DNA from 2 places in the Sorangium sp. So ce296 genome. Region 2 is predicted to be linked to the other one. Evidence: riboswitches for the same ligand, from Rfam matches in the RefSeq annotation. Region 2 holds a riboswitch; the other holds the start of a gene.

Region 1 (17,424 bases), 4.6 Mb from region 2:
CTCGAGCCCGGCGTGCAGGTCGACGGGCAGCGCCTCGCCGGAGACGCGCGAGAAGCTCTTCAGGTTGGTGACGATGCGGACGCTGCGCTCGACCGCGCGGTGGACGAGGGTGGAGATGCCGACGAGGTCGTCGAGCGCCGCCTCGGTCTGGAGCTGCTCGCGGAGCGCCTCGAGGGCGCGGCGGCGGTCGTCCGGGAGCTCGCGCTCGGCGGCGCGGTAGGCGTCGAGGACGGCGCGGAGCTCCGCGGCGAGCTCCTCGATCGGCTGGGCGGCGCCGGCGATGGCGTTCAGGGGGTTATAGATCTCGTGCGCGACGCCGGCGACGAGCTCGCCGATGGAGGCGAGCCGCTCGCCCTGGATGAGCGCGGCCTGCGTCCGCTTCAGCTCGGAGAGGGCGCGCGTGAGCTCCGCGGTGCGCGCGGCGACGTTCTCCTCGAGGCCGGCGCGCTCGCCCTCGAGCTCGGCGATCGTTCGGGACAGCGCCTGCCGCATGCGCTCGACGCTCTCGCCGAGGCCCACGACCTCCTTCGGCCCGGACAGCCGCGGCACGGCGGCGCCGAGCTCGCCGCGCGCGACCTCGTCGGCGGCGCGGGCGAGCTGCGCCATCGGCCGCGAGAGCTCGCGCGCCGCCCGCGCGACGACGCCGAGGGCGGCGAGCACGAGGAGGGAGAACGAGGCGAAGAGCGCGGTGATCGCGTTGAAATCCTCGTTGAACGACGAGCGGGTCGCGAGCGCGCGGTAGAGGCCGATGGAGGAGAAGAGCGAGAGGAGCCCGGTGAACAGGAGCGGCAGCCCGAAGTCGCGGAGCATGCGCCGCCGGAGGGGCGTCGGGGGCGCGCCGCCGCGCTCGGGGGCGCCGGTCCACGCGCGCAGGAGGTCGACGGCCCGCGCGACGGAGTCCCTGTGCCACGCGCGCTGGTAGAACGAGACGCCGAAGGCGAAGAGCGCGCCGAAGCCGAGCTGCATGAGCGCGTCGGCGGCGCTGAAGGGGGCGCCGGGGCGGAAGGTGGCGCCGGGGCGCACGTAGGCGATGCCGATCGCGGTGCACCCGAGCCAGAGCGCGAAGTTCAGGGAGGCGAGGACGTCGGGGAGCCGCTCGGCGCGGGCGAGGCCGCGGGCGAGCAGGGCGCGGTCGCCGGACGGGCCGGCGCGGAGGGCGGCGACGATCGCGCCCGTGGCGGGGCGCACGGCGAGGGTGAAGCCGAGGGTGCCGGAGAGCGCGAGGAGGGGGACGACCTCGAACCACGCCTGGAACACGACCTGGCTCTGGGTGCGGAGGAACGCGACGCAGAAGAGCAGCATGACGTGGCCGCCGACGATGCCGGCGGCCGTCGCGGACTCGGCGAGGCGCGGCCGGAGCGCCGCGGCGAGGGCGCGCGCGGAGGCGGCCTCGGAGGCGCCGCCGTCGGCCGCGTCGGCGCGGAGCAGGCTGCGGTAGATGGCGAGGCGCATGCCGCCGGCCATGACGCCGAAGGCGACGGCGGTGACCAGGAGGCCGAGCCACGACGGCGGCGTCGCTTGGCCGATCCCGAGCGGTCCGGGCCAGGAGGCGGGCGCCGCGGGGGCGCCGCGGAGGGCGAGCGGCGAGACGGCGAGCGGCCACGAGAGGGTGCGGATCGCCGCGGCGATGGCGAAGCCGCGGTCGCCGCGGCGGGCGAGCAGGCCCGAGAGCGCGGCGGAGAGGGCCATCGAGGCGAGCAGGAGGATCGCCGGCCACGGCGTGGTGAGGGCCGCGGGGACGACGGCGGAGAGGAACAGGAGGGCCGAGAACAGCTCCCAGCCGGTCGCGACGAGCTCGGCGCGGGCGCGCGGGGCGCGCGGCGCGCGGAGCTTGGGGGGCGGCGGGGTGCTCACGGGGCCGGCGGCATGGAAGCCCAGGGCGCGCGGCTTCGCAACGGCGGCCGGCGGCGCGGGCGCGGCGCCGGCGGAGGATCGTGGGTGCTGGCGCTTGACTCTCCAGCCGCTGGAGACCTCAGGGTGGGGTCGTGGCGAAGGAGCGGCTCACCATCGGCGCGCTGTCGCGCCGGACGGGGATTCCGGTGAAGACGCTCCGCTTCTACTCCGACGAGGGGCTCCTGCCGCCGTCGGCGCGGACGCGGAGCGGTTACCGGCTCTATGCCGAGCGCGACGTCGTCCGGCTCGATCTGATCCGCACCCTGCGCGAGGCGGGGCTGGGGCTGCAGGCGATCCGGGCGGTGCTCTCCCGCGACATGTCGCTGGGCGACGCGCTCCGGCTGCGCCTCACCGCGGTGGAGGCGCAGATGGCGGCCTTGCGCCGCGTGGCCGCCGCGCTCCGCGCCGCGCTGCGCTCGGAGCCCACCGAGCAGGAAATCGGGAGGTTATGCGCCGTGACTCGGTTATCGCATGAGCAGAGAAGGGCCACCGTCGAGCGCTTCTTCGCGCGCGTGTCGGACGGGATTGCCATCGACGAGCAGTGGGTGCGCGGGATGATCGAGGCGAGCACGCCGGAGCTGCCGGACGAGCCCACGCCCGCGCAGCTCGACGCGTGGATAGAGCTCTCCGGGATCCTGTCGGATCCGACGTTCGTCGAGGGCATGCGCGCGGCGGCCGCGAGCACGTGGGACGGGGGCTTCGATCTCGCGGCCTACAAGCGGGCGAACGACGAGGCGGCCCGGGCCGCGCGCGACGCCAGCGCTCGCGGCGTCGCGCCGTCGTCCGCCGCGGCGGCGCCGATCGTCGAGGCCTTCGTCTCGGGGCTCGCCGCGGCGGCCGGCAAGCCGGCGGACGGGGCGTTCCGCGCCTCGCTGCTCGACCGGTACCGCAGGCACGACCCGCGCGCGTCGCGGTACTGGGAGCTCGTCGCGATCATGAACGGACAGCCCGCCCAGGCGGGGCGGGCGCCGGAGTGGGACTGGCTGACGGAGGCGATGAAGCACCACCTCGCGGCGCCGTGACGTGTCACCGGCCGGAGAGGCGCACGCCGGGGAGGACCTCGCGGCGCTCGACGACCTCCTCGAGGGCGTCGGCGTCGATGAGGAGGTGCGCCCGCAGGCTGTCCTCGATCGCCGAGAACACCTTGCCCTGGTAGCGGACCTCGCCGCCGGGCTCGGCCGCGAGCCAGTAGTTGCCGCCGGGGGTCTTGCCATCGCCCGCCGCGCTCGGGATCGCGAGGAGCGGCGCGGCGTTGCCGGGGAACGGATCGGGCGGCGTCGCGAAGCCAGGGAACGGCGGCGCGGGCGCCGGGGGCTCGGGCTCGGGGGCGGCGGAGAAGGAGAGCGACGCGCCGGGCTCGAAGCTCACCGAGAGGACGCCGCCGCGCGCGCCGACGACGACGCCGGGCGTGCGCTCCTCGACGACGACCTCCTCGATGACCTTGCCGGAGACGAGCAGGAGCGTGTGGCTGCTCGTGATCCGCGAGCTCTCGGCCGTGAGCTCGCGGCGCAGCGCGATCTCGTGCGAGGCGTAGAACTGGAGGCCCCTCACGTCTCTGTCGGATAGGCCGTGCTGGACGCGGAGCTCGTGCGTGAACGGGACGAGACGGGGGGCGCAGCCGGCGAGGAACGCCAGGAAGACAACGGCGAGCGCGAGGAGCGGGGCGAGCGGCGCGGCGGTCGCCGGGCGCCTCCGCGCGGCGTGGATCGGGCGGACACGGAACAGCATGGAAGCCCTCGTGGAGGTGCCGCGGCACGAGAGCCGCGGGCGTACTCCCTCGCAACGGGGCGGCCGGACGGACCTTACAGCGCAAGCTCGTGCGGCGGCGCGCGGTCTGCCGCTCGGGCAAGGGCAGCGCGTCCAGCTCAGCGATCCGGAAGGGGCATACCCGAGATCGTTGCCAGCGCGCGGACGAGCTTGTCGAAGCTGTCGGAGCGACCGCGGACGAGGGCGATGTTGATCTTCCGTGTCTCGCTCAGCTGATGCGTGGTCGGCAGGTAGCCCGGGACGAGCCTCCTCAGCACCTCCTTGGCGCCGCGCTTGCTCTCCACCATGGGAGCTCCAGCCCGCCGCAGCTCTTCCTGCGCGTGATTGAGGAGCAGCCACGTCTCGTACTCGCGAACCGCCATCACGGCGTCGCCTGGCATGAGCACCTGGATGGCGCGTGCGGCGTCGGGGCCCCACGTCGCGGGGCAATCGTCATCCGCATCGCACAGGGCGAGCACGGCCTGAGCTCCCCGGGACCGCGCGAGCTGCACGGCGCGGCGCAGGCCATCGGCGTGACAGCGGCGCAGCGGGCTCCTGTCCCTCTCGTTTACCAGCTGGCTGCGAGGATGCCGGATCGGATGCTGGTCGACGATCCACGCCATATCCAGGAGGTACTGGCGCAAGATCCGCATGCAGAGGTTCGGGATCGCGCCGACCTCGCCCCTGCCCTCGACGATGCAGACGAGGCGCTTCATGAGGCTCAGAGCTGGACGCTCTCGGGCTCTTCCCCCTCGATTCGCAGCGGCTCGGAGCGCATCAGCTCGGCGACGGAGAACAGCCCCTGTCGTACGACCTCACGCTGCGCCGAGGAGAGCGGACCGATCTGCGTCACGCCGTCACGATACGAGCACACGAGGATCTCCTCCTCGCGCGCGGCGTCGAGCAGATCGGCGCTATGTGTCGTGATCAGCAGGGAGCCCCTGGTCGACGCGTCCTTGAGCACGTCGAAAAGCAGCTGGGCCGCTCCGACGTGGATCGCGACCTCAGGCTCCTCAATGATCAGGAGCTCGTCTCCGGTCATCTGCTGAGCTGCGACGAGGATGCCGAGCGCACGCAGGGCGCCCTCCGACATCTCGCTCGCCGAGAACCGCGCCACATGTCCTCCAGGCTGGTGCTGCTCAAATTTGAGGAGCAGGAACCGGTCGAACGCCTCCACGGAGACGCGCAAGAGCCCCGGGACGATCCGCTGCATGGCGGCGAGGACGCGCGCCTGTCCTTCGGCGTCGAGGCTCCGGAAAGCCACGGCGATGTTGCTCCCCGACTCGTCCAGGCGGGTGAACTCGGTCGCGAGCTGCGGCTGACGCATGACCTCGGCGTTCAGCCGGATCCGCGTGACGTTCCGGAGCGCTGTGACCCTGGCGATGTCGAAGAGCTGGCGCGCGAACACCATGGCGCTCGCGGTCTCGCTGGGGGCGCTCCCGTTCGAGAACACGCGCCTCTCCCCTCCGATCTCCACCTCCAGCCCCTCGGGCGTCCGCTCCACCCAGCTCACCGGGGCGCCTCGGACGAAGAGCTCGATGGTCTCGCTGCGGAACGCCCAGGCTCCGTTGCCCTTCGCGCGGACCGTGAACTGGTGACGCAGGTAGTCGGTCTCGAGGGCAACGCGCGACATCGCGGCGCGGATGTCGACCACAACGTCGGCCTGCTCGTCCTCCTCCGGCTGCCAGCGCCTGATGCCGGCGATGCCGCCGCGCCGCTCGACCGCGGTCGCGGCGTCGATCGCGACCTCGCTCGCAAACACGAGCGCATCGGCGAAATTGGACTTGCCGCTGCCGTTCGGGCCGACGAGCACCGTGAAGGGCGCCAGATCGACGCTGGCCTCCGCGATGCTCCGGTAGTTCCTGAGCTCGACGCGCCTCCACATCTGCGCCGGCGCTTCGCCGATTGTGGGAGCGCCGGCGTCGACATACCGGCGCACTGCGAGGCTGAACCCGCTCGTCGCGATCTCGTCGACGTCGACGAGCCGCGCATACCCAGGAACGTCGCTGGCCGCTCGGAAAGCTTCCGCGATCCTGGCCACGTCCTCGGGCCCGAGCCGGTTCTTCACGCGCCCCTCCTGGAACCCTCGCGAGGCATCGATGAAGAGCACCTCTCGCTTCCTCGACGCCGGTTTGACGCGGCTCAAGAGGAGGATCACCGTGGGCCCCCGCGTGGACGGGAGCAGGTTGGCAGGCAGCCCGATCACCGCGTCGAACAGGCCATCCTCCAGCATTCTCCTTCGGATCTCCCCCTCCAATCCTCCCCGAAACAGCATGCCTTCGGGCGCCAGCATCGCCATCCGCCCGGTAGGATGGAGGCTGGCGAGCATGTGCTGTAGGAACGCGAAGTCACCGCGGTTCCTGGGAGGTACCCCGTATCGAAAACGATGATGGGAATCGTGCTCCGCCATGTCATGCCCCCACCACGTCAGCCCGAACGGCGGAACGCAGAGGACGCGGTCATGACGCACGAGATGGCCACCCTCGGTGCTACGCGGCTCGCGGAGCGTGTCCCCCTTCTCGATCTGCGCGTTCGGCAGCCCGTTCAGGAGCATGTTGATCCTGGCGAGCGTCCAGGCATCGACGCTCTTCTCCTGACCATGGATCGAGAGGCTCCGCCTATCTCCACCGCGGCGCTCGACGTATGTGGCGCACGCGACCAGCAAGGTGCCGGAGCCGCACGCCGGATCGTGGATACGCATCCCCTCGGAAGGATCGAGCAGCTCCGCCATGAGTTCCGCGACCGTGGCGGGTGCAAGGGGCTCACCGCTGCGCTTGCCTTCCCCGAGGGCCATCTCCTCCAGGAACAGGATGAAGGCGCTCCCCAGCGTGTCGGGCGCGGCCAGATCCCCGTCACGAAGCGGCAGTCCCGAGAAGATCCGGACGAGCTCGTGGAGGAGAGGAGCACGCTCCGCGCGGTCCCCGAAGCGTCGCTCATCCGTGAAATCGACCGAGGAAAGCACGCCATCGAGAGCGGGGTTGAGCTCCTCGATCGCCGCGCAGGCGACGTTCAACGCCACATCGACCATCGTCGGAGCGGCCTCGATCCTCGCCCATCGCGCCCGAGCAGGTACCGAGATGTCGTACGTGGAGGGATCCGCGTCGTTCAGACGCTTCAGGAGGAGCAGGACGGCGATGACCGTCCGATGCTGCCCGCTTTGGCCATGCGTGTGCCGAAGAAGCCTGGCAGCCTCGAGGAGGCAGCTCACGAGCCGTTCCTTCGTCAGTCGACCCTCACGCGCCTCGCTCCCAGGGCCGAGCCTGGCCGCTGCGCCCCCCCGCGTCCCCGTGGCGCCGCGCGCCGCGATCTCCGGCGAGGGCTCCTCGAGCACACGCTCGATGAAGGCAGCCTTGTCACGCCCGCGCGCGTCGAGGCCAAGCGCACGGCACAGCTCTCTCAGCTGATCGATGCGCAAAACGCGCAGCAGCTCATGGAGCTGCAGCCCCGGCGTCGAGAGGATCGCGTCGAGGATCGCCGCCTTCTTCCGCCGGTCGGGCAGGTCGACGCCGAAGCGATCGGCCAGGGCGGCGAGATCTGCCCGGGAGAGCAGCTGCAGGACGTCGTGGGGCGTCGGCATGGCTGCGCGAACGATACACGCGCGCTCCGCGGGTCGCGAGCCTGCCTCCTTCCGCCGCCGCCCCCACCAACATCATGCCCCAGCCTCGCGCACGCCGCGGTCACGCGCTGGGTCACGGGCTAGAGCGCAGCGTCCCCCCTCACTCCCAGTACAGCGTCGCCCGCCCGATCGCCGTGAACGGCCACCCCGGCGAGTAGTGGATCCCCGTGACCGCGGCCGGCTCGTACGGCAGCCTCGAGTCGCTCGCGAACTGCACCTCGCGCCACGTCGCGTCGAAGAGGTTCTGGATGTCCACGGCCGCCTCGACGTTCCTCCACCGGAGCCCCGCGTTCGCGTCGACCACCGTGAACCCCTCGGCGGTGAGCGACTCGTCCTCGGTCGCGGGCCGCGCGCCGATCGCCTTCACCCGGAGCGCCGCGAATGGCGTGAGCGCGCCGAACGCCCTGCGCACCCCGATGCCCGCGGTCAGCGTCCGCGTCGGCGCGAGCGCGACCGCGCTCCCGTTGCCGGCGTTCGCGCGGAAGCGCGCGCGGGTGAAGGTCGCGTCCACGTCGGCGAAGAGCCAGCTCCCGAGCCGGTAGCGCGCGCTGATCTCGATCCCGTAGCGCCGCGTCTCCCCCGACGCCTCGGTCTCGCCGGCGTCGCCGCTCCAGACCAGCTCGGAGTCGAGGTCGAGCAGGAACCCGGCCGCGCTCAGCGAGAGGCCGCGCACGGGCGCGACCCTCGCGCCGACCTCGTAGCCCTTCGCCGGGGTGATCAGCGTCGCCGCCCCCCGGCCCAGCACCGCGCCCCGCGCGTCGTTCGAGTGGAAGCCGCGCCCGTAGTGGGCGAAGAGATCGAGCCCGCCCACCGGCGAGACGACCGCCGAGAGCTTCGGGAGCAGCTGCATCTGCCCCCGCGCGCCGCTCGACCGGTTCCCCGTCCCCTCGAGGTCCTCGCGCAGATCGTCCACGTTGACGTCGATCCACTGCCCGCGCACGCCGAGCACGAGGCGGAGCCAGCGCCGGAGCCGGGCGTCCTGCTCGACGTACACGCCGATCTGGCCCTCGTCGACGTGGGTCCGATCCCGCTCCTCGAGCCGCTCGCGCGCCTCGTCGTGGTGGAGCGACTTGTCGATCGCGTCCGCGCGGATCTGCGCGCCGAGCGAGGTCGTGAACCTCGCCCCGCGGTGCTCGATCTGCTTGCGGAACCGGAGATCGGCGCCCAGCACGGTGCGGTCGTCGTTCTGCTCGATCGCATCGCCGTGCACCGGATCCTCGGCGAAGAACGTGAAGTTCGAGTACAGCGTGAAGCGATAGCGCAGGAGGTAAGCCATCGCGCTCAGGTCGGCGTCCCGCCACGCGGTCGACGCGGAGACCGACGCCATGTGCCGCGAGGTCGCCCCGCCCTCGGTCGGATCGACCGCGCCGAAGTGGTCGATGCACGGCTGTCCGAAAGCGGACGGCGGCGGGTTCAGGCCGCCCTGCTCCCCCTCGCCGCACACGGCGCGCGCCGGGATCTGGCCGGAGCCGTACCAGGTCGAGCCGTAGGACATCCACGTCGCCTGGACCTTGCCGGTGCTGCCGAGGTCGCGCGTCGCCCTCAGGAACACGTTGAAGCGCTTGAGCCGCTCCGGGCTCTGGAACGGCCCGTCGTTCCGGTAGACCTCCGCCGCGGCCACCGCGCGCCAGTCGTCGCCGAGCTCCGGCGAGGCGATCACGAGGCCGCGCAGGATGCCGTACTGCCCCACGCTGAGCTGCGCGGAGCTCTCGTCGAGCTTCTCGGCGAAGCGGAGGTTGACGGCGCCCGCCGTGCCGAAATCGCCGATGCTCGCGTAGTAGGGCCCCTTGTAGCCGTCGAGCCCGACCACGAGCTCCGGGATCATGAAGTAGAGGTCGGTGAAGCCGTGCCCGTGGCCGTGGCTGACCAGGTTGACGGGCACCCCGTCGACGAAGAACGCGACGTCCGTCCCGTGGTCGGCGTCGAAGCCGCGCAGGAAGTACTGGTTCGCCTTGCCGCCGCCGGCGTGCTGCACGGCGAAGAGCCCGGGGACCGACTCGAGGAGATCGCCCGGCCGGAGCCTCGGCCGGAGCTCGAGCTCGCGGTGCCCGACCGAGACGCGCGAGGCGGCCTCGCTCCCCGGCTTCTCCGCGTGCACCGTGACCTCGATGGGCTCTCCCTGGGCCCGCGCTGGCCGCGCGGCGGACAGCAGGATCGCCAGGGCGGCGATCCGAGGGAGTCGATGGCGGTGTCCGTGGCCCTTCGTGACGTTCTCGCGCAGCATTCATGTCCTCCTTCGCGCAATCGCGCGGAGCGGCGCCGGGCCGCTCGCATCGAGCTCCACGAGGAGGAAAAAGGCCGCCCACGGCGCGACGCCCTGGACCGACCTCTCGCCCCCGCGGGCGACCAGAAGGCAACGCGGGGGCGGCTCGGGATCCGGGACGTGCGCAGGGCTGCACCGGCTCGGACCTCGCCGCCTCCCTCGAGGCTCCCAGGTCGAACCGGCGTCGGATGTGTCCCCGTCGCCGGGCGCGGGCAGGTCTTCGGGCTCGCGAGCGCTCCGGCCGGGCCGGCTTCCTACTGTCCACCGCTTCCCAGCCCTCATCGGGCCAGTGCATGGGGTGGAGGTCGTTCTCGCTTACCGCTGCGGGGCAGCCCCGGAATCTCACCGGGTTCCCTATTCAGCCTGAGCGAGCGCCCAGGCACCAGCGCGGCGCGCACCCTAGGAGGATGCGCCTCCGGCTGTCAATCGCTCCCGCTCACCTCGCCCGCTCCGCGCGCGTCCCTCGCCACGCGCCCGACTCGCGCGGGCTCCTGTCCGCCTCGCGCCCGCCCGCGCCCGCTTCACGCGCGCGCCACCTGAACGCGAGCGCTCGCCGCGCGACGTCCGGGTGCAGGCCGAACGTTCGGGCTCTGGCGAGGATGGGCTCGCTCCTCCGTGGGTCGCGTGCTACACGGCCGCCGCCGTATATGCCGCGTAACGACCTCCGCAACATCGCCATCGTCGCCCACGTCGACCACGGGAAGACGACCCTCGTCGATCACATGCTCCGCCAGTCGGGCGCCTTCCGAGAGAACGAGGTCGTGGCCGAGCGGGTCATGGACTCGAACGACCTCGAGCGGGAGCGCGGCATCACCATCCTCGCGAAGAACACCAGCATCCGGTACCGCGGGGTCAAGATCAACATCGTCGACACGCCCGGCCACTCCGACTTCGGCGGCGAGGTCGAGCGCACCCTGATGATGGCCGACGGGGCGCTGCTCCTCGTCGACGCCGCCGAGGGCCCGCTGCCGCAGACGCGGTTCGTGCTCTCGAAGTGCCTCCAGCGCGGCTTCCCGGTCATCGTGGTCATCAACAAGATCGACCGGAGCGACGCGCGCGCCCACGAGGTGCTCTCCGAGGTGTTCGACCTCTTCTGCGACCTCGAGGCGAGCGACGCGCAGATGGACTTCTCGACGCTCTACGCGATCGCGAAGTTCGGCCAGGCCAAGCGCGAGCTCGAGCACGAGGCCAAGGACCTGGAGCCGCTCTTCGAGACCATCCTCGAGCGCGTGCCCGGCCCCTCCGGCGACCCCGACGGGCCGCTCCAGGTCATCGTCTGCAACACGACCCACGACGACTACGTGGGCCGGCTCGCGGTCGGCCGCGTGGTCCGGGGCACCGCCCGGTCCGGCGCCGACGTCGCGCTCCTCGGCGAGGGCGGCCAGTCGCGCGGCTACGTGAAGATGCTCTACGCCTACGAGGGGCTGAAGCGGGTCCCGGTCGAGAGCGCCGCCGCGGGCGAGGTGATCGCCATCGCGGGGCTCGATTCGGTCACGATCGGCGACACGATCGCGGACCCGGCGACCCCCGAGGCGCTGCCGCGGATCGTGGTCGAGGAGCCGACGATCAAGATGAGGATCGGCGTCAACACGTCGACGTTCGCCGGCAAGAGCAAGCAGTCGAAGTACCTGACGAGCCGTCACCTGAAGGAGCGGCTCGAGCGCGAGGCGATGAAGAACCTCGCGATCCGGGTGGAGCCGACCGAGGTGCCCGACACGTTCGTGGTGCTCGGCCGCGGCGAGCTCCAGCTCGCGATCCTCGTGGAGACGATGCGGCGCGAGGGGTACGAGATGCAGCTCTCGAACCCCGAGGTCGTGACGCGCGAGATCAACGGCGAGGTGATGGAGCCGATCGAGCTCGTGGTCGTCGACGTGCCCGACACCTACGTCGGCGTGGTGACCGAGCGCCTCAGCACCCGGCGCGGCCGGATGGTGAAGATGACGAACCCCGGCTTCGGGCGCGCCCGCCTCGAGTTCCGGGTGCCGTCGCGCGGGCTCATCGGCTTCCGGGGCGAGTTCCTGACGGCGACGCGCGGGACGGGCCTGCTCAACACGATGTTCGACGGCTGGGCGCCCTGGGGCGGCCCGATGATGCGCCGCCCGACCGGCGCCATCGTCGCCGATCGCGCCGGCGTGGCGACCCCGTACGCGCTGCACCACCTCCAGCCGCGCGGCATGTTCTTCATCGTCCCCGGCGTCGAGGTCTACGAGGGGATGATCATCGGCGAGCACAACCGGCCGAACGACACCGACGTCAACGTGATCAAGGAGAAGAAGCTGTCGAACGTGCGCAACCACGGCAAGGACGAGAACGTCCTCCTGGCCAGCCCGCGGCTGCTCACGATCGAGACGGCGATGGAGTGGATCGACGGCGACGAGCTCGTCGAGGTCACGCCCGACGCGGTGCGCGTCCGCAAGAAGGTGCTCGCGTGCAACCGCCGGGAGCGCCGCGAGGACGCGATCGAGCAGGCGCAGGCCGTGGAGTGAGCGGCGACGGCGCCCGGCGAGCGCGCGCCAGGCGAGCGCGCGCCCGGCGAGCGACCCCCGCCCCTGCCCGCGCCGGCGTGGACCGGTGTAGACTCCCGGGCATGAGAACGACGCTGCATTCGGCGCTCCTCGCCTCGCTCATCGCGCTCGCGGGGGCGAGCGCTTGCGGCGGGGCCGTCGTGGTCGACGGCGCCCCGGGGGACGACGACGGCTCCGGGGGCGCCGGCTCGAGCGCGACGTCGAGCGGGCGCGCGAGCGTCGGCGCGGGCCCGCAGTCGTCGAGCTCCAGCGCGGCGGGCTCGGGCGGCGGAGCGCGGGCCTCGTGCGATTTCTTCTGCGCCCTCTTCGACGGCACCGCCTGCCCGGACCCCGGCTGTCGCGACGCCTGCGACGAGCTGCTCTCTGTGCCGCGCCCTTGCAACGACCTGACCGCGCCGTTCTTCGACTGCATGGGCAGGATGGTCCAGATCCCGTCGGTCACGCGCTGCGAGCAGATCTCGGCGTGGCTCGATCCGCTGTTCGCGTGCATGCCGTCCAGCGACCCGGCGTGCGACCCCGACTTCATTTACGTGGACTGCGCGCCGTTTTACGAAGATCAGCGGGCCTGCCAGCTCAGCGAGGGCCGGTAGCGGCGGGGCGCGTCACCGGCCGGGGCGCGGCCGCGCGTCTGGCCGGAGGGCGCCTCGCAGCGGCCCGAGGGCGTCGGTGACGAACGCGACGAGCGCCTTCACGCGCGGCACCCCGCGCGTGTCGCGGTGCACCCCGAGCCAGAGCGCGCGCTCGGGCGGCGGCGACGGCGGCGAGAGCAGGCGCAGGCCCGCCGTCGCGTCGCCCAGGTAGCGCGGCAGGCAGACGAGCCCGACCCCGGCGGCCCCCATCGTCGCCTGGGCCTCGCGGCCGTTGGTGCGGGCGGCGACGCGGGCCTTCGCGGCGACGGCGCGCAGCCACGCGAGGTCGGCGACCGCCGGCGGATCGTCGCTCATCGTGACGAGGGCGTGGCCCTCGCACTGCCGGTCGAAGTCCGGCGGGCCGCGCTCGGCGAGGTAGGCCTCCGACGCGTAGAGGCCGAACCCGATGCGCGCGACCTCGCGCTGGAAGACCTCGCGGTGCTCGAACGCGGCGGGGCGAAAGGCGATGTCCGCCTCCCGCCGCGGGAGGCTCAGCCAGCGCGCGTCCGCGACGAGCTCGACGGAGATGCCGGGGTGACGCGCGAGGAACGGGGCGAGCAGCGGCCCGAGGACGCGGGCGGCGAGCCATTCGGACGCGGTGACGCGGAGGTGGCCTGCCAGGCCGGCGTCGCGTCCGGCGGCGGCGCGCTCGGCGGCGAGCGCGCCCTGCTCCATGCGCTCGGCGTGGCCGAGCACGCTCTCGCCCGCGGTCGAGAGCGCGAACCCCGACGGCGAGCGCCGGAAGAGCTTCGCCCCGAGGCGCCGCTCGAACGCGTCGATGCGCCGCCCCACGGTCGGCTGGGTGACCTTCAGCGCGCGCGCGGCGGCCGAGAGGGTGCCGTGCCGGGCGACGGCGAGGAAATAGCGCAGATCGTCCCAGTCGAGCATGGTCTTCGCGCGGGGCGCTGCTGCGCGAGAGCGCCCCGCGCCATGCACAGATGCATGACGAGTATACGGCGATGGCGGATGTCCGGGCAACGGCGGAGGGTGCATGCTCTCTCCACGCATTCGCGCGATCGTCTCTGGCGCAGCGCTCGCGTTTCTTTGCGTGAGCTCTCTTCGTGACGCTGCGCGCGCCTCGCACGCTCGCGCGTCCTACCCACTCCATGTCGGATGACCCGATCGAGGCCAGCATGCATTCGAGTCGTCGTACGTTTCTCCATCGCGTGGCCGGGACGGCCGCGACAGGCCTGCTGGGCTCGGCCCCGCCGGCCGTGACCGCCTCGTGCGCCGCGGAGCGCGGGCCCGCGCCGGGCCGGAAGATCAAGGCCATCGCCTTCGACGCCTTTCCGATCTTCGATCCGCGGCCGATCGCCGCGCTGGCGGAGGAGCTCTGTCCGGGCAAGGGCGCCGCGCTGAGCGACGCCTGGCGCACCCGTCAATTCGAGTACACGTGGCTCCGGGTCGCGGCCCGCGAGTACGCCGATTTCTGGCAGGTGACGGCGGACGCGCTCGTGTTCGCCGAGCGGGCGCTGCGGCTCGATCTCGGCGAGGAGAGGCGGGCGCGGCTCCTCGGGGCGTACCTCGAGCTCGAGGCGTGGCCCGACGCGCTCCCCGCGCTCGCGTCGCTGAGACGCGCGGGCCTCCGGCTCTCGTTCCTGTCCAACTTCACGCCGAGGATGCTCGGCGCCGCGATCGAGCGCTCCGGCCTGGGAGGCCTGTTCGATCGCGTGCTCAGCACCGATCTGGCGAGGACCTACAAGCCGGATCCGCGCGCCTACCGGATGGCGCTCGACGCGCTCGGCCTCGAGCGCGAGGAGATCCTGTTCGTCCCGTTCGCCGGCTGGGACGCCGCGGGCGCCCGCTGGTTCGGCTATCCCACGTTCTGGGTCAACCGCCTGGGCCTGCCGGCCGAGGAGCTGGGCGTGAGCGCCGACGCCGCGGGAGCGAGCCTGAACGATCTTGTCGAGTTCGTCGCGGCGGGGGCGTGACCGCCGCCGGGCGCGACAGCGGAGAGGCGCGACCCGGAGCGCCGCTCAGGCGATCTCCAGCCGCCGGGAGGCGCGGATGCCCACCTGGCGCATCTCCTCGATCAGCGGCGCCATCCTCTGGAGCGACCGCGCCGTGCGCTCTGGCCCGGCGAGCTCGGGGCTGCCCGTGCCGTAGGGCGGCTCCGGCGCATACTCCATCTCCAGCTCGCACTCCCTGGCGAGCTCGTCTCCGCACAGGCGCCCGATCAGGCGCAGCGCCAGATCGAATCCGCCGGACACCGGCCCTGAGGTGAGCCGATTCCGGTCTTCCACCACGTTCCCCTGGGTCGGGATGGCGCCGTAGTAGGGGAGCTGATCGTGCAGGTGAAAGTTCGTGGTGGCCCGGTAGCCCTTGAGCAGGCCCGCGGCGCCCAGCATCAGGGCGCCCGCGCAGACGCCGGACAGCCACGCCGCGCGGCCGCCGTACTCTGCGAGGAACGCGAGCGACTCCTTGTCCTCCATGACGTGGGGCGGAATCGCCGGCACATGGAGGACGTCGAGCGCCTTCGGGCATTCGGCGAAGGTGGTGGTGGCCCGCGTCGTGAAGCGCGGGACGCCCGCGATCTCGTCCCTGTTCTTCCAGACGAGGTGGAGGTCCACGTTGGGCAGGACCCCGAACACCGTCTGCAGGCCGATGTTGTCGGGCAAGAAGAAGCCGGGGCAGACGAAGAGCGCCACCTGGAGCTTGCGCTCCACGGGGAGGCTCAGGGGCAAGGTGAACGAGGCATCGTCATGAACGCTCATCGAGGAATCCTTTCTGGCTTCGCGCGAGGACGCGAAGGAGCCGCGCGTGAGCATGCGCCCCGCGCGGGGAGCCGAAGGGACAGAGCACCTGCGTTTCCTGCCACGCGTCGGGCCCGCGGCGCGGCGGCGTCGGCTCCGCCCTCGGGAGACCTGGCAGGAAATGCGGGTGCTTTGTCGTTGCGGTCAGGTGCGCGGCGGGTACCGTCGTCGCGTGAGCCGGCCCCGTCCCTCGAAGCGCGCTCCGCGAAGCTCGCCGAGCGCGAGCCCGCACGCGCCGACGCGCAGGATCGTGGTCGTGGTCTACGACGGCGCGGGCGCCATCGACGTGATGGGGCCCGTCGATGTCTTCGCCTTGGCCTCGGAGTGCGCCATCCCGAGGAGCCCTGGGGCTCCCCCGGCGTACGCCGTCGAGATCGCCTCGGTGTCGGGCGGCGTGATCCGGACGCTCTCCGGGGCGCAGATCGTCGCCCACAAGGCGCTCGAGGACGTGGCCCCCGGCGCCGACACGGTGCTCGTCGCGGGGGGCGATCCTCGCGAGGCGATGCGAGACGCCCGGCTGCTCGGCTGGCTGCGCGCGACGACGCCCGAGGTGCGGCGCATGGGCGCCGTCTGCACGGGCACCTTCATCCTCGCCGCCGCGGGGCTGCTCGCGGGGCACCGCGCCGCCACGCACTGGCGCGAGGCGGCCGCGCTCGCGCGCCAGTTTCCCGCCATCGAGGTCGATCCCGACGCGATCTTCGTGCGATCCGGGAAGATCTACACCTCTGCGGGCACGACCGCGAGCATCGATCTCGCGCTCTCGCTGGTGGAGGAGGATCTCGGGTACGACGTGGCGCTCGAGGTGGCGCGCGGCATGGTGGTGTTCCTCAAGCGCCCTGGCGGACAGTCGCAGTTCAGCCGCCCGCTCCGCGCGCAGGAGGCCGCCGCGGGGCCGCTCGGGCGCGTGATCGCGTGGGCCCTGCGGCACCTCGACGCCGACCTGCGCGTCGAGGTGCTGGCCGAGAGAGCCGGGATGAGCCCCCGCAACTTCGCGCGGACCTTCGCGAGGGCGCTGCAGACGACGCCCGCGAAGTTCGTCGAGGCGGCGCGGCTGGAGCAGGCGCGCTCGTGTCTGGAGGGGGGGCGCGCGTCGATCAAGCAGCTCGCGCGCGACTGCGGCTTCGGCACGGACGAGCGGATGCGGCGCGCCTTCCAGCGCACGCTCCAGGTCACGCCGGAGGAGTACCGGCGGCGCTTCGGGCGCTCGTGAGACGACGCCGCGGGGAGCGGCGGACTCGAGCGCGAGAGGCCGTGGCGCCGATCTGCGCGCAGCGACCTCGGCTGAGCCTGCATGCATTCATGTGGAGGTACGCCGCCGGCGGCGGCGACGTGGAAAATCGATTTCTTCGACACCGATGGATCGACATCGTTCTTAACAATTCATTGAACGATACGGGTGGCCGGGGGACGGCGGATCGATAAGCTGCCCGGAGCGCCTCCTCGTTCTGGGCCTTGCCCGGCGAGGCGCGAGCGAAAGGAGCTCACGATGATGAGGATGGTTCGACGGGCTTTGGCCTCCGTGATTTTGCTTTCCGGCGTGGGCCTCTGGGTGTGCGCCGCCGGCGCTCCTGCGGCGGCGGCCACGGAGCCCCCCGCGGCGGAAGAGGCGCAGCCCGCGGCATGTTGGGAGTGCGTCAAGGACAGCGATTGCGACGCCAGATGCGACGGCCCGGGCACCGGTGTCTGCCGGTGGTCCGGCTGCACGCGCTGCCTCTGTACCCAGTAGCCGATCCCCGCGTCTGGCTGTCCGTGGGTCAGACGCCTGGCCGTCCGCCGCTTCGTTTGCCCCGGACGGCCCCTTTCGACACCCCTCGAGATCCTCATCAATCCCCAGGACGGCCGACGCCCGGAGGATCCGAGGGACACCTTGCCTCGCCCGCCGGAAAGCCTACGCTGCCTCGCGGGGGGGTCCGACGACATGCAGTCGACGTCGCGCAGGGGTGCGGGCCAGCGCCATGTGGTCGTGATCGGCGGCGGGCTCGCGGGGACCGCGGCCGCC
Region 2 (12,055 bases):
GTTCAGCGCCGCCGCGCGTCGCGGCTGGCTCTGCGCGCATTTCTGCATCTTCTGTCGCCGCAGCGCTCCTCCTGCTCTCGCCGCCGGCCTTGGCGGACGCCTTCGACGAGTACGCGGGGAACACGTCGTATACGTTCGACCTACCCGCCATCGCCGACGGGTGGTCCATAGCCCTGGACGGGTTCCCGACGACATCCGAGGAGATCGATGGATACGAGCTGGCCGGGCGGCTCCTCGTCGCCAACGATCAGACCTTGTACCTCCAGAGAAACTATGGCTCGAGCGTCTACGTGCCCGTCGCGACGCTGAGCGACGGGCCGATGGATCCGAGCTTCCTCGCCATCTCGCCGGACGGCAGCACGATCGCGCTCGGCGTCGGCTACGGGGCGCCGCTGCTCGTGTTCCCGAGCTCGATCCTCAGCGTCACCTCGCCGCCCGACCTGCTCGGCCACGGGGGCGTGATCGAGCTCGACGTCAACTACTACGACGGGGCCTGGTACGGTAACGACACGCTCGTCATCAACGGCGGCTGGAGCGGGCCGAGCGGCTACACGAGCGGCGTCTACGCCCTCGATCTGACCGCGCCGCAGATCGCGGAGATCCCGCTGATCACGAGCATCCCGGGCGCCTCCGGGGGGATCGCGGTGGACTCCGCGGGCAACCTCGTCACCGGGATCGGCTATCAGACCTCGCCCAACCGGACCGGCGAGCTCAGGATCTGGGCGGCGGCCGACATCCAGGACGTCATCGACGGCACGGCGAGCGCATACGTCTACGGCGGCAGCGAGGGCTCGCTCCTGGCGAGCAACGTGCTGAACGCGGCGGCGCTCGGCTTCGACGGAGACGGCGCCCTGCACGTGGGCGGCGGGGACGCATTCGGCGTCGGCGGCACGAGCGAGAATGGCTATGCCGCGCTCATCCGCGCCAGCGTGGTCGCGAGCGTCGTCGGGGGCAGCCAGACGCCGGTGAACGAGGGGAGCTCGTCGCAGTACCTCGAGCTGACGCCTGATGCGTGCGAGGACGACAACGCGACGTCGCCCATCGCGTTCGTCGGCCACACGCGCGCCCTGGCGATCGCCTGGAACCCGTCGGGCGACGAGTACTCGTCCCCCGCGGGGCAGTGCTACTCGGCCGGGAGCGCCTCGGATTTCTGGGAGATCGGGGTGACGCCGAAGGTGACGCTCTATTTCCCCGACGGCGCGCCGGACGCCGACAGCGACGGCGTGCCCGACGGCGCGGACAACGCCTACCTCACGGCGAACGCGGACCAGCGAGACACCGACGGCGACGGATTCGGGAACATCGCGGACGCGGATCTCGACAACGACGGCGACGTGGACACCGCCGATTACAACATCCTGGTGGCGTCGTGGAGCACCCAGCTGGGCAACCCCGGGTACAACCAGCACGCCGACTTCAATGGAGATGGGAGCGTCAACACCGGCGATTACAACATCTATCTCGCGCGGTACGGCACGTCGGCGCCGTTCTACTGATCAGCACGGGGGCGCGCGCCGCGCCGGGTTCGTTCCGGCGCGGCGCGCGCCCGCCTTCGGAGGTCTCATGGTTTCTCGTATCGCGCGCGCGAGCGTGCTTCTGTCGGTGCTCACGATCATCGCCTGTTCCTCCGAGGGCTCGCCGTCCGGGAGCGGCTCCGGGGGAATGGGAGGAACGGCGGCGCAGGGATCCGGCGGCGCGGCCGGTCAGGGAGGGGCCACCGGTTCGGGCGGCGGGGCGAGCACGTCGTCGAGCGACGCCGGGAGCGGCGCGGGCGGCGCAGGGGGGGCCGGCGGCGGCGGATCGGGCGGCGGCGACGCGGGCGGCGGCGGATCGGGCGGCGACGGCGGCGGTGCCGCGGGCGGCGGCGACGCGGGCGGCGGCGGATCGGGCGGCAACGGCGGCGATGCCGCGGGCAACGGCGGATCGGGCGGCAACGGCGGCGGTGCCGCGGGTGGCGGCGGCGACGCGGGCGGCGGCGGATCGGGCGGCAACGGCGGCGATGCCGCGGGCGGCGGCGGCGGTGCGGGCGGCGGCGTCGAGGACTGCACGGGCGCGGAGACGGTGTTCGCCTCCGAGGTGGTAAGCCACGTCTTCGGGACGGGCCAGAGCTATGGACAGGAGAGGTTCCCGGACATCGTGTTCGGTCCTCCCAAGGGCGGAGGTTGCTGCGGGGGCTCGACCGACGTGGTGTCCCTCGGCAACGGCGGCACCGTCACCTTCGGCTTCTCGGGCAATCTCATCGTCGATGGTCCAGGCCCGGACTTCATCGTCTTCGAGAACGCCTTCGAGACCAGCCCGACCACCGTGTTCGCCGAGCTCGCGACCGTCGAGGTGAGCCAGAACGGCGTCGACTGGATCGCCTTCCCGTGCACCGCCACGGGGGCCCCCTACGGCTCCTGCGCCGGCTGGCACCCCGTGCTGGCGAACCCCGACACGAATATCCTCGATCCCACCGACCCCGAAGTCGCGGGCGGCGACGCCTTCGACCTCGCCGATCTCGAGCTCAGCTTCGCGCGGTACGTGCGGATCACCGATCGGCCGGATTTGACCGGCGCGAGCGGCGTCTTCGATCTCGACGCCGTGGCGATCGCCAACGCATCCTGCCCGTAGAGCGACAATCGGGTCGAAACCGGCTGAAAAGCGCAGCGCTTCGAGCCGCCAAGCCACCATGAACGCCAAGGAGAGAATTCTATCTTGGCGCCCTTCGTGGCTTGGCGGTTCATTTCTCGCTTGATCAACGTAATCGGTGTGACCGGTGTGATCGGTGTAACCGGTGTGACCGGTGTGACCGTCGAGCACGAGCGCATCGGTCGTTGGACAGCGATCGCGCGACATCCGTCCGCTCGCCCGACACCCCAATATATCGCTTGACCGGAGCCCCGCACCGCAATATGTAGTGCCTCATGTTGGTGCCTCGGGCTTCGGCCCGTGGCTCAAAAGGGAACCCGGTGCGAATCCGGGGCTGCCCCGCAGCGGTAAGCGAGAACGATCTCCACGACGCGCACTGGCCCTCGGGCTGGGAAGCGGTGGACCGTAGGAAGCCGGCGAGAGCCGGAGCGCTCGCGAGCCCGAAGACCTGCCAACATCCTGCGTCGGGGAGACATCCCGCGCCGGTTTGACCTGGAAGCCTCGAGGGAGGCGGGGAGGTCCGAGCTGGCGCTGATCTCGCGCTCGTCCCGGTTCCGATCCCCTCCCGCGTTGTCTTCCTTTCGCCCGCGGGGGCGAGCGGTCGGTCCGAGGGCTCTCCAGGAGAGCCTGCGCGCTCGCGCGCATCGGCTGGCCTCTTCGCTCTCGCGGTCTCGACGCGAGCGGTCCGGGACCGCTCCGAACGAAGCACGACGAGGAGGATTGCCATGCTGAGCGACACGGTGACGACGAGCAACGGCGCGGCGCCGTTGCGGGCGCGGAGCGCGAGGGGCGGAGGCGCGGAGGAGGCGCTCCCGCACACGACGATGCGGGTGAAGAAGCGCGACGGGTCGAGCGAGCCCGTCGACGTCAACAAGATCGTCCGGGCCGTGAGCCGCTGCTGCGCGGCGTTGTCCGACGTGGACGCGCTCCGCGTCGCCACAAAGACCATCAGCGGCCTCTACGACGGCGCGACGACGCGGGAGCTCGACAAGCTCTCCATCCAGACCGCGGCGTCGCTCATCGCCGAGGAGCCCCAGTATGCGAAGCTCGCGGCGCGCCTCCTTGCCACCTATATCGACAAGGAGGTCCGCAACCAGGAGATCCACGCCTTCTCGCAGTCCGTCGCCGCCGGGCGGCGGCTCGGCCTCATCAACGAGCGGCTCCACGGCTTCGTGGCGCAGAACGCCCGCAAGCTGAACGACGCGATCGAGCCGGGGCGCGATCACGAGCTCGAGTACTTCGGCCTGCGGACCCTCTACGATCGCTACCTCCTCAAGCACCCCGAGACGCGCCTCGTCATCGAGACGCCGCAGCAGTTCTTCCTGCGGGTCGCCTGCGCGCTGTCCGAGACGGCGGCGCAGGCCATCGAGCTTTATCAGACCTTCTCCTCGCTCGACTACCTCCCGAGCTCGCCCACGCTGTTCAACGCAGGGACGGCCCACGAGCAGCTCTCGAGCTGCTTCCTCCTCGACTCGCCCGAGGACCACCTCGAGACCATCTACCAGCGCTACACCGACGTCGCGATGCTCTCGAAGTTCTCGGGGGGTATCGGGCTCGCCTATCACCGCGTGCGGTCCCGCGGCTCGCTCATCGAGAGCACCAACGGGCACTCGAGCGGCATCGTGCCGTGGCTCAAGACGCTCGACGCGTCGGTCGCGGCCGTGAACCAGGGCGGCAAGCGCAAGGGCGCCTGCTGCGTGTACCTCGAGCCGTGGCACGCCGACGTCGAGGAGTTCCTCGCGCTGCGCGACAACACGGGCGACGAGGCCGCGCGCACGCACAACCTGAACCTCGCCAACTGGGTCCCGGACCTGTTCATGAAGCGGGTCGAGGCGGACGGCGAATGGAGCCTGTTCGATCCCAAGGACGTGCCCGATCTCTGCGACCTCTACGGCGACGAGTTCGAGCGCCGTTATGCCGAGGCCGAGGGGGCGGGGCTCGCCAAGAAGACGATGAAGGCGCGCGAGCTCTACGCGCGGATGATGCGGACGCTCGCGCAGACCGGCAACGGCTGGATGACGTTCAAGGACAAGGCGAACCGCGCCTGCAACCAGACGGCGCTGCCGGGCCGGGTCGTGCACCTCTCGAACCTCTGCACCGAGATCCTGGAGGTGACCTCGAAGGAGGAGACGGCCGTCTGCAATCTCGGCTCGATCAACCTCGCGCGCCACACGGTCGCGCGCGCGGACGGCACCGTCGCGTTCGATTTCGACAAGCTCGCGCGCACGGTGCGGACGGCGGTCCGCCAGCTCGACCGCGTCATCGACCTCAACTACTATCCCATCACCTCGACGAGGCGCTCGAACCTCCGCTGGCGGCCGGTGGGGCTCGGGCTCATGGGTTTGCAGGACGTGTTCTTCCAGATGCGCCTGCCCTTCGACGCCGAGGCCGCGCGGGAGCTCTCGAGGCGGATCTCCGAGGAGGTGTATTACCACGCGCTCTCGACGTCCGCGGACCTCGCCGCCGAGAAGGGGCGCCACCCGGCCTTCGACGAGACGCGCGCGGCGCGCGGCGAGCTCCAGTTCGACGCGTGGGGCCTCGTGCCGCAGGACGGAGCGCGCTGGGAGGCGCTCCGCGCCCGCATCCGCGCCGAGGGGCTGCGGAACTCGCTGCTCGTCGCGATCGCGCCGACCGCCACGATCGCGTCGATCGCCGGCTGCCATGAGTGCATCGAGCCGCAGGTGTCGAACCTCTTCAAGCGCGAGACGCTCTCGGGCGACTTCCTGCAGATGAACCGCTATCTCGTCGCGGAGCTCAAGCAGCGCGGCGCCTGGAACGACGCGGTGCGCGCCCGGCTCAAGCTCGCCGAGGGCTCGGTCCAGGGGCTCGAGGAGCTGCCCGAGGAGGCCCGCGCGGTGTACCGGACGGCGTGGGAGATCCCGATGCGCTCGCTCATCGACATGGCCGCGGAGCGCGGCGCCTTCATCGATCAGAGCCAGTCGCTGAACCTCTTCGTCGAGAACCCCACCATCGGCCAGCTCTCGAGCATGTACTTCCACGCATGGAAGAAGGGGCTCAAGACGACCTATTACCTGCGCTCGCGCCCCGCGACGCGCATCGCCAAGACCACCGTGGACGCGACGCCGGATCTCGCGCCTCCGCCGGCGAAGGCGGCCGCGGACGTGGCGTGCGCGCTCGAGAACCCCGAGGCGTGCGAGGCCTGCCAGTGAGCCGCGTGAGCCGCCCCGCGCGCCTGCTCGACCCGGGCCTCTGCCTCACGCTGCGTCCGATGGCCTATCCGGCCTTCTTCGACATGTACCGCGCCGCCATCAAGAACACGTGGACGGTCGAGGAGGTCGATTTCTCGACGGACGTGGGCGACCTGCGGAGGATGACCGGCGCCGAGCGCCACCTCGTGCAGCGCCTCGTCGCGTTCTTCGCCACCGGAGACTCCATCGTGGCGAACAACCTCGTGCTCAACCTGTACAGGCACATCAACGCCCCCGAAGCGCGGATGTACCTGTCGCGGCAGCTCTATGAAGAGGCGCTGCACGTCCAGTTCTACCTGACGCTCCTCGACACGTACATCCCCGATCCGGAGGAGCGCCACCGCGCCTTCGCCGCCGTCGAGAGCATCCCGTCGATCCGGAAGAAGGCCGACTTCTGCATGCGCTGGATCGACTCCGTCCAATCGTTGGATCGGCTGGAGTCGCGCGCCGAGAGGCGGCGGTTCCTCCTGAACCTCGTCTGCTTCGCCGCGTGCGTCGAGGGGCTCTTCTTCTTCGGCGCGTTCGCGTACGTGTACTTCCTGCGCTCGCGCGGCCTGCTGCACGGGCTCGCCGCGGGGACGAGCTGGGTGTTCCGCGACGAGAGCGCGCACATGCGCTTCGCCTTCGAGGTCGTGAGCGCGGTGCGGCGCGAGGAGCCCGAGCTCTTCGACGCCGGCCTCTCTCGGTCGATCCTCGACATGATGGATGAGGCGATCGACTGCGAGGCCCAGTTCGCGGAGGATCTGCTCGGCGCCGGCGTCGCGGGTCTGGCGGCGCGCGACGTGCGCCGCTACCTCGAGTTCTGCGCGGACCAGCGGCTCGTCACGCTCGGCATGCCGAGGCGCTACGGGGCGAAGAACCCGCTGTCCTTCATGGATCTGCAGGACGTCCAGGAGGTCACGAACTTCTTCGAGCGCCGTGTCTCGGCGTATCAGGTCGGCGTCGCCGGCGAGGTCGTCCTCGACGCCTCCTTCTGAGGTCGAGCGGGCCGCGCGCCGCCGCTGCGACGGGGCGGAGGGATCCGGCCAAGGCGCTCGAGCGGATCAACCGCCTCGTGCGGGGGAGATGGCCTGCCTCCGGCTCGCGCCGGGACGATGCTCTGCGGAGGCGCCTTATCCGCACATCTGGGGACGCCGAGCGTCGTCCACCGGCGCGGGCTCGGGCGGCACGCCCGCGAAGCGCGCGCGCAGGTCCATCCAGAGCGCGAGCCTCGACCAGTCCGGCTCCTTGACGGGCTTCGTCCGCTCCGCGTTGAGCCACGGGTTCGGGAAGAACACCGTCATCATCTGCTCATTCCGGCCGCTCCAGAGCCTCAATCCCCAGCTCCTCGGTCGCCCGCTCGCGTCGAGGTCGCGGTAGAACGCGGCGCGCGCGCACTGCCGCCATCGCGCGAGCTCAGGAGCCGTGGGCCGCGCCTTCGTCCCCTTGTGGGCTCCGACGCAGAGGTGGAAATGCCACGCGCCCGGCTCATCCGGCCCGATCGTGAAGTAGCCGTCGAGGTATCCGACCCGCGGCTTGCTCGCGAAGCGCAGCTCGAACACGGCGCCCTGGAGGCACGGGCCGAAATCGATGGCATCCCAGTGGTCCTCGAACAGCGCGCGCACAAGCTCGCGGTACGTCTCTTCCGCTTTCGGCACGTCGAAATACTCCGTCGTCGTCCCGTCGAGGTTGCGCTCGGTCGAGCGTTCAGTCGCGTCGTCGCCCATCGTCTCTGATCTCCATCTCCGCAGGTCGGCAGGGTTGCACACGAGCTACTCGCCGCCGGCGCGCGCTGCGCCCGGGGCAGTGGGAGCGCCATAGACGGCGCGTCGAACGGCCCGAGCGGCGTCGAGCATCGCCGGCCCTGGATCGCCGAGGAGCGCGTCGTCGAGCTCGACGACGCCTCCGGCCGCGCCGCAGGCGCGGAGCCGGTCAAGGCCAGCCTGCCCGCACAGGGTCGCTCGCATTCCTGCGTTCGTCACCAGGACATCGGGGTCGATCGCGAGGACCTCCTCCGCCGTGTACTCCGGCCAGTCGCGGTGCGCGCCGGCGGCCGCGTCGGAGAGCCCCGCCGACACGAGGACGTCATGGTAGCTCGTGCCCGCGGTGCCGCCGAAGAGGCGGCCGCCGTAGCCGCTCACGTACATGCCACGACGGCGCCGTGGCGGCTGGATGTCGGCGGCCACCGCCGCCATGCCCTCCGCGAGCGCCGTCGCGAGCCACCGGCCGCGCTCCGGGTGGCCGACCAGCGCCGCGACCTCGCGCACGTTCGGGAGGAGCGTCGCGAGCCCGCGCATCGGGCCGAGATCGTAGACGGTCAGGCCCGCCTCGCGCAGGCGCGCGATGCGGCGCGGGTCCCCGTAACCATTGAGGAGGACGAGATCGGGTTGCAACGCGAGGAGCGCCTCGATATCGGCGATGTCCTCGATGACGGCCTTGCCAGCGTAGCGGTAGCCGCGCGGCGAGCGGCGCGCTCCGTACCCGGTGAGCGCGACGACGCGGTCGGGCTCGCAGAGCTCGAGGAGCAGCGCGTCCGCGACCGTGCTCGCCGACGCGATCCGGCGGAAGTCGCGGAGCGCGACGGCGGCTCCCGTAGCGTCCTCGAGCGCGGCCGGGCGCTCGTCCGCGGCGGCGCCCTCCCGTCCGGGAGCCGGCCGCTGGTCCGCGGAGCGCGGCAGCGCGGCCGCGGCCACCGACAGCGCGAGCGCGCCGGTGAGCGCGCCGTAGTTGATCCAGGCGAGCGCGCTCATGAAGTCGCTCCCTCGCAGCGGGGCTCGTCCTCCATGGGCAGCCGGAAGCCGAGCGCGCCGCCGGGGACGAGCCGCACGCCGTAGATCGACTCCACGACGCCCGGCTTGACGACGTCACGCGTCGCCCCCTGCTGGCGGAGCCGCCCGCGCTCGATGAGCACGGCGCTGTCGGTCCAGTCGAGCGCCTCCGCGAGGGGATGGAGCACAACGACGATGCAGTATCCGTCCGCCGCGAGACGCTGGAGCAGCGCGTAGAGGCGGAGGGCGTGCCCGACGTCGAGCGCCGAGGTGGGCTCGTCGAGCAGGAGAATCCTGGCCTCCGTCGCGATCGCCCGCGCGAGGAGCGCGCGCTGCCGCTCGCCCTGCGACAGCGTGGGAAAGGGGCGGGAGGCGAGCGGCGCGGTGTCCGTCAGCCGCAAGGCGCGCTCGACCGCCTGCCCGTCGGCTGCGGTAGCGCGCACGCGCCCGACGTGGTGCGCATACCGGCCCTGCGCCACGACGCTCTCGACCGTGAGCGCGGAGCGGAGCTCGGACTGCTGGGGGACGTACGCCGCGAGCCGGGCTCGCTCATGCGCGCGGAGGTCGCGCGCGCCACGCGCGTTCAGCCGGATGTCCCCGTCGAAGGGCACGACGCCGGCGAGCGCCTTGAGGAGGGAGGACTTGCCCGCCCCGTTCGGCCCGAGCACGGCGAGCACGCCGCCGAAGGGCGCCGTGAACGACACGTCGTCGACGACGACCCGCCCCCCGCGACGGACGCGCAGCCCGGATACGCCGACGGCTTCAGGCACGCTCCGCCTCCCGCTGCGAGCGCGCGAGCAGCACCAAAAACGCCGGCGCGCCGATGAGCCCGGTGATGACGCCGAGCGGCACCTCCCCGCGCGCGGGCAAGAGGCGCGCGGCGAGATCGCACGCGGCGACGAAGACGGCGCCGCCCAGCGCCGCGACGGGGATCAAGCGCCGATGGTCGACGCCCAGCAGCGGCCTCAGCGCGTGCGGCACGAGCAGCCCCACGAAGGCGACGTTGCCCCCGAGCGCGACCGCGCCGGCGGTGAGCACCGCGATCCAGAGGATGCAGAAGCGGCGCACCAGGGGCACGTCCACGCCCAGCGAGGCCGCTTCCTCCTCCCCGGAGAGGAGCAGATCGAGGGGCTTTCCCCAGAACCACGCGGCCACGACGCCGGTGAGCACGAGCGGCGCGGCCAGTCCGACGTGCCGTGGGCTCGTGCCCGACAGGCCGCCGAGCGCGAAGGCGACGACGGCGCGGCCGAGCTCCCATCGCTCCTGCGCGAGGCTCGTGGCGAGGCTCCCGAGGCTGAGGAACAGCGAGGAGAGGAGGAACCCGACGAGGAGGATGCTCAGGAGATCTCCCGGCGCGCGCACCAGCACGAGCACGAGCCCCAGGCTGACGAGCGCCCCGGCGAGGCACCCGGCCGGGAGCACCATCTCCGGGGGCAGCCCGCGGATCCCGCGCTCGGCGACGGCGAGCTCCACGACGAGGAGGGCGATCTTGCCGCCCAGCGCCGCGCCCGCGGTCGTGCCGAGCACCGAGGGCTCGGCGAGCGGGTTCCGGAAGAGGCCCTGCACCACGACGCCCCCGACCGCGAGCGCGGCGCCGACGAGCAGCGCCGCCCCGAGGCGCGCGGCGCGCAGCGTCAGCAGGGTCGCCCGCAGGCTCGCGTCGGAGAGGCTCGCCGCGCCGAGCGCGAGCGAGGCCGCGACGACCGCCGCGAGCAGGGCGAGCAGGACCGCGTACGCGACGAGCGCGCGGCGTCCCGGACGCGGCGTCGCCGGCTCGTCCAGCGCGCGCGCGGCGCCCTCGGCGCCGACTCCCTGGATGGTCATCTCACCCGCCCTCGCCCTTGATACGCCCCATCAGAGGCCGCCGATGGATCGCGGCGGGAGCCCGACCTCGGTGTCGACGGTCACGTCCTCCAGCGGCTCGAGCGCGCCGTTCGCCGTCGCCTTCCAGCGCCGGAGCTTGTTCCTCTCCGCGTCGCTCAGCAGGCAGACGTCGCCGCAGCCGGGCGCGCAGTGTATGCCGCCGAAGACGAAGGGCTGGCGCGCCTCGCCGAGCGGCGTGATATCGCCGCTGTCCACGTTCACCGAGAAGACCCGGTCGCCGGCGGACGCGTTGCCCCCGTACGCCGTCGCGAGGAGGACGTCCTCCGACGCGAAGGCGAGCGAGGGCTGGATCCCAGCGTCCAGCTCCTCGGCCACGCCGAGCCGCTCGATCTCCTCGGGCGGCGACGTGCGAGCGTCGTAGATCACGATATCGCTGGTCGCCGGATCGTACTTCATCGCGTCCGCGTCGAAGCGGCTCGAGCAGGCGACGGCCAGTCGGGTCCCGGAGGGTGACACGGCGACGCGCCCGCAACCGTAGAGCCCCTGGATGTCGACCGTCCACGTGACGGCGTTCTGCTCCGGCGAGACGCCCACGAGGCGCCCCTCGCCCACCTCCGAGAAATCTTCCGCCAGCCGGCCGAGCGACACGACCACGTCGTCGCCGACGCGCGCCATCCCCGACGGACGCGGCAGGAGCCCCGCTTTCTCCTCCGGCAGGGCGATGCGCCCCTCGATAGCGTACTTGCGGGTGTCGACGATGAGGAGATCGCTGCCCTCGTCGAAGGGTTCGACGCCTGGGGTGGGGTTGCCCCCGAAGCGTGAGACGAACGCGCGATCCGTGTCCACCTCGATGTAGTCATGAGGGTTGGACTCGAACCCCTGCCCGACCGGGAGCTGCGCGATGACCTCGGCGGTCTCGAGATCCATCCAGGTGATCACGTTCGTGCCATACCGATCGAGCAGGACGACGCGGCCGGACGGCGGCGCCGTCGCCGGGACGTCCACGTCGCCCGACAGCGCGAGGCTGAGTCCCGGCTTCGTCGCGCCGCTCGAAACGAAGGAGGGCGAAAGCGTGGTCCCGTCGAGCTCCGAGATCGCGATGTTCGTCGACTGGTAATCGCTCGTCACGATGACGACGCCGCGCTCGCAGGCGGCCGGCGCGCCCGGATCGCTCCCGCCGCCCGCTTGAACACCGCCCGTCGACGGCGGCGGCAGGTCCACGTCGCAGCCCAGGAATGGGATCGAGATTGCGATCGCGAATCGACGGATCTTCACCATGTGGACTCCAGTGTGAGAAACACGCTCCGCCCGGGGAGCGGATACCCGACGACGTCCGTACGCCGCGCGTCCAGGAGATCCGCGACGCGCGCCCTCGCCGCGAGGTGCCCCCGGAGCCATGTCGCCTCTGCCTCGACGTCGACGGTCGCCTGCTCCGCGATCACGCCGAGGCCGGCAGGGTCGGCGTACCGGCTCGACTGGTAGACGGCCCGGAGCTCGCCGGAGGCGCCCGAGAGCACGGCGCCGTCCGAGGGCTTCCAGTCGGCGCGAAGGCGCGGCGCGACGACGAGGCGAGGGCGAAACGGCAGGACGTCGTTGGCGGTCGTCCGCTGCGGCGTCGTGTCCCGCGGATCGAGGAACGTCGCCGCG

The links. Region 2 has a riboswitch for cobalamin ahead of WME98_RS48270 (ribonucleoside-diphosphate reductase subunit alpha). Riboswitches for the same ligand answer to the same signal wherever they lie in the genome.
Region 1: linked by a shared signal. The riboswitch ahead of WME98_RS31120 (TonB-dependent receptor) and the one ahead of WME98_RS48270 (ribonucleoside-diphosphate reductase subunit alpha) in region 2 are both predicted to bind cobalamin.

The regions. Positions count from the first base shown of each region.
Region 1 covers NZ_CP150325.1:8,422,253-8,439,676, reverse strand. Annotated here, with positions in the region: gene WME98_RS31145 (ATP-binding protein) at 1-1,854, opposite strand, end outside; gene WME98_RS31140 (MerR family transcriptional regulator) at 1,986-2,915, shown strand; gene WME98_RS31135 (DNA-directed RNA polymerase) at 2,920-3,621, opposite strand; gene WME98_RS31130 (hypothetical protein) at 3,759-4,355, opposite strand; gene WME98_RS31125 (N-6 DNA methylase) at 4,361-7,216, opposite strand; gene WME98_RS31120 (TonB-dependent receptor) at 7,356-9,479, opposite strand; cobalamin riboswitch at 9,713-9,920, opposite strand; gene typA (translational GTPase TypA) at 10,118-12,004, shown strand; gene WME98_RS31110 (hypothetical protein) at 12,106-12,633, shown strand; gene WME98_RS31105 (LysR family transcriptional regulator) at 12,646-13,560, opposite strand; gene WME98_RS31100 (haloacid dehalogenase type II) at 13,806-14,603, shown strand; gene WME98_RS31095 (DJ-1/PfpI family protein) at 14,649-15,386, opposite strand; gene WME98_RS31090 (GlxA family transcriptional regulator) at 15,715-16,635, shown strand; gene WME98_RS31085 (FAD-dependent oxidoreductase) at 17,344-17,424, shown strand, end outside.
Region 2 covers NZ_CP150325.1:13,068,941-13,080,995, forward strand. Annotated here, with positions in the region: gene WME98_RS48260 (dockerin type I domain-containing protein) at 90-1,496, shown strand; gene WME98_RS48265 (hypothetical protein) at 1,564-2,610, shown strand; cobalamin riboswitch at 2,891-3,098, shown strand; gene WME98_RS48270 (ribonucleoside-diphosphate reductase subunit alpha) at 3,354-5,798, shown strand; gene WME98_RS48275 (ribonucleotide-diphosphate reductase subunit beta) at 5,858-6,814, shown strand; gene WME98_RS48280 (DUF7676 family protein) at 6,950-7,543, opposite strand; gene WME98_RS48285 (ABC transporter substrate-binding protein) at 7,589-8,566, opposite strand; gene WME98_RS48290 (ABC transporter ATP-binding protein) at 8,563-9,354, opposite strand; gene WME98_RS48295 (FecCD family ABC transporter permease) at 9,347-10,408, opposite strand; gene WME98_RS48300 (YncE family protein) at 10,439-11,686, opposite strand; gene WME98_RS48305 (TonB-dependent receptor plug domain-containing protein) at 11,680-12,055, opposite strand, start outside.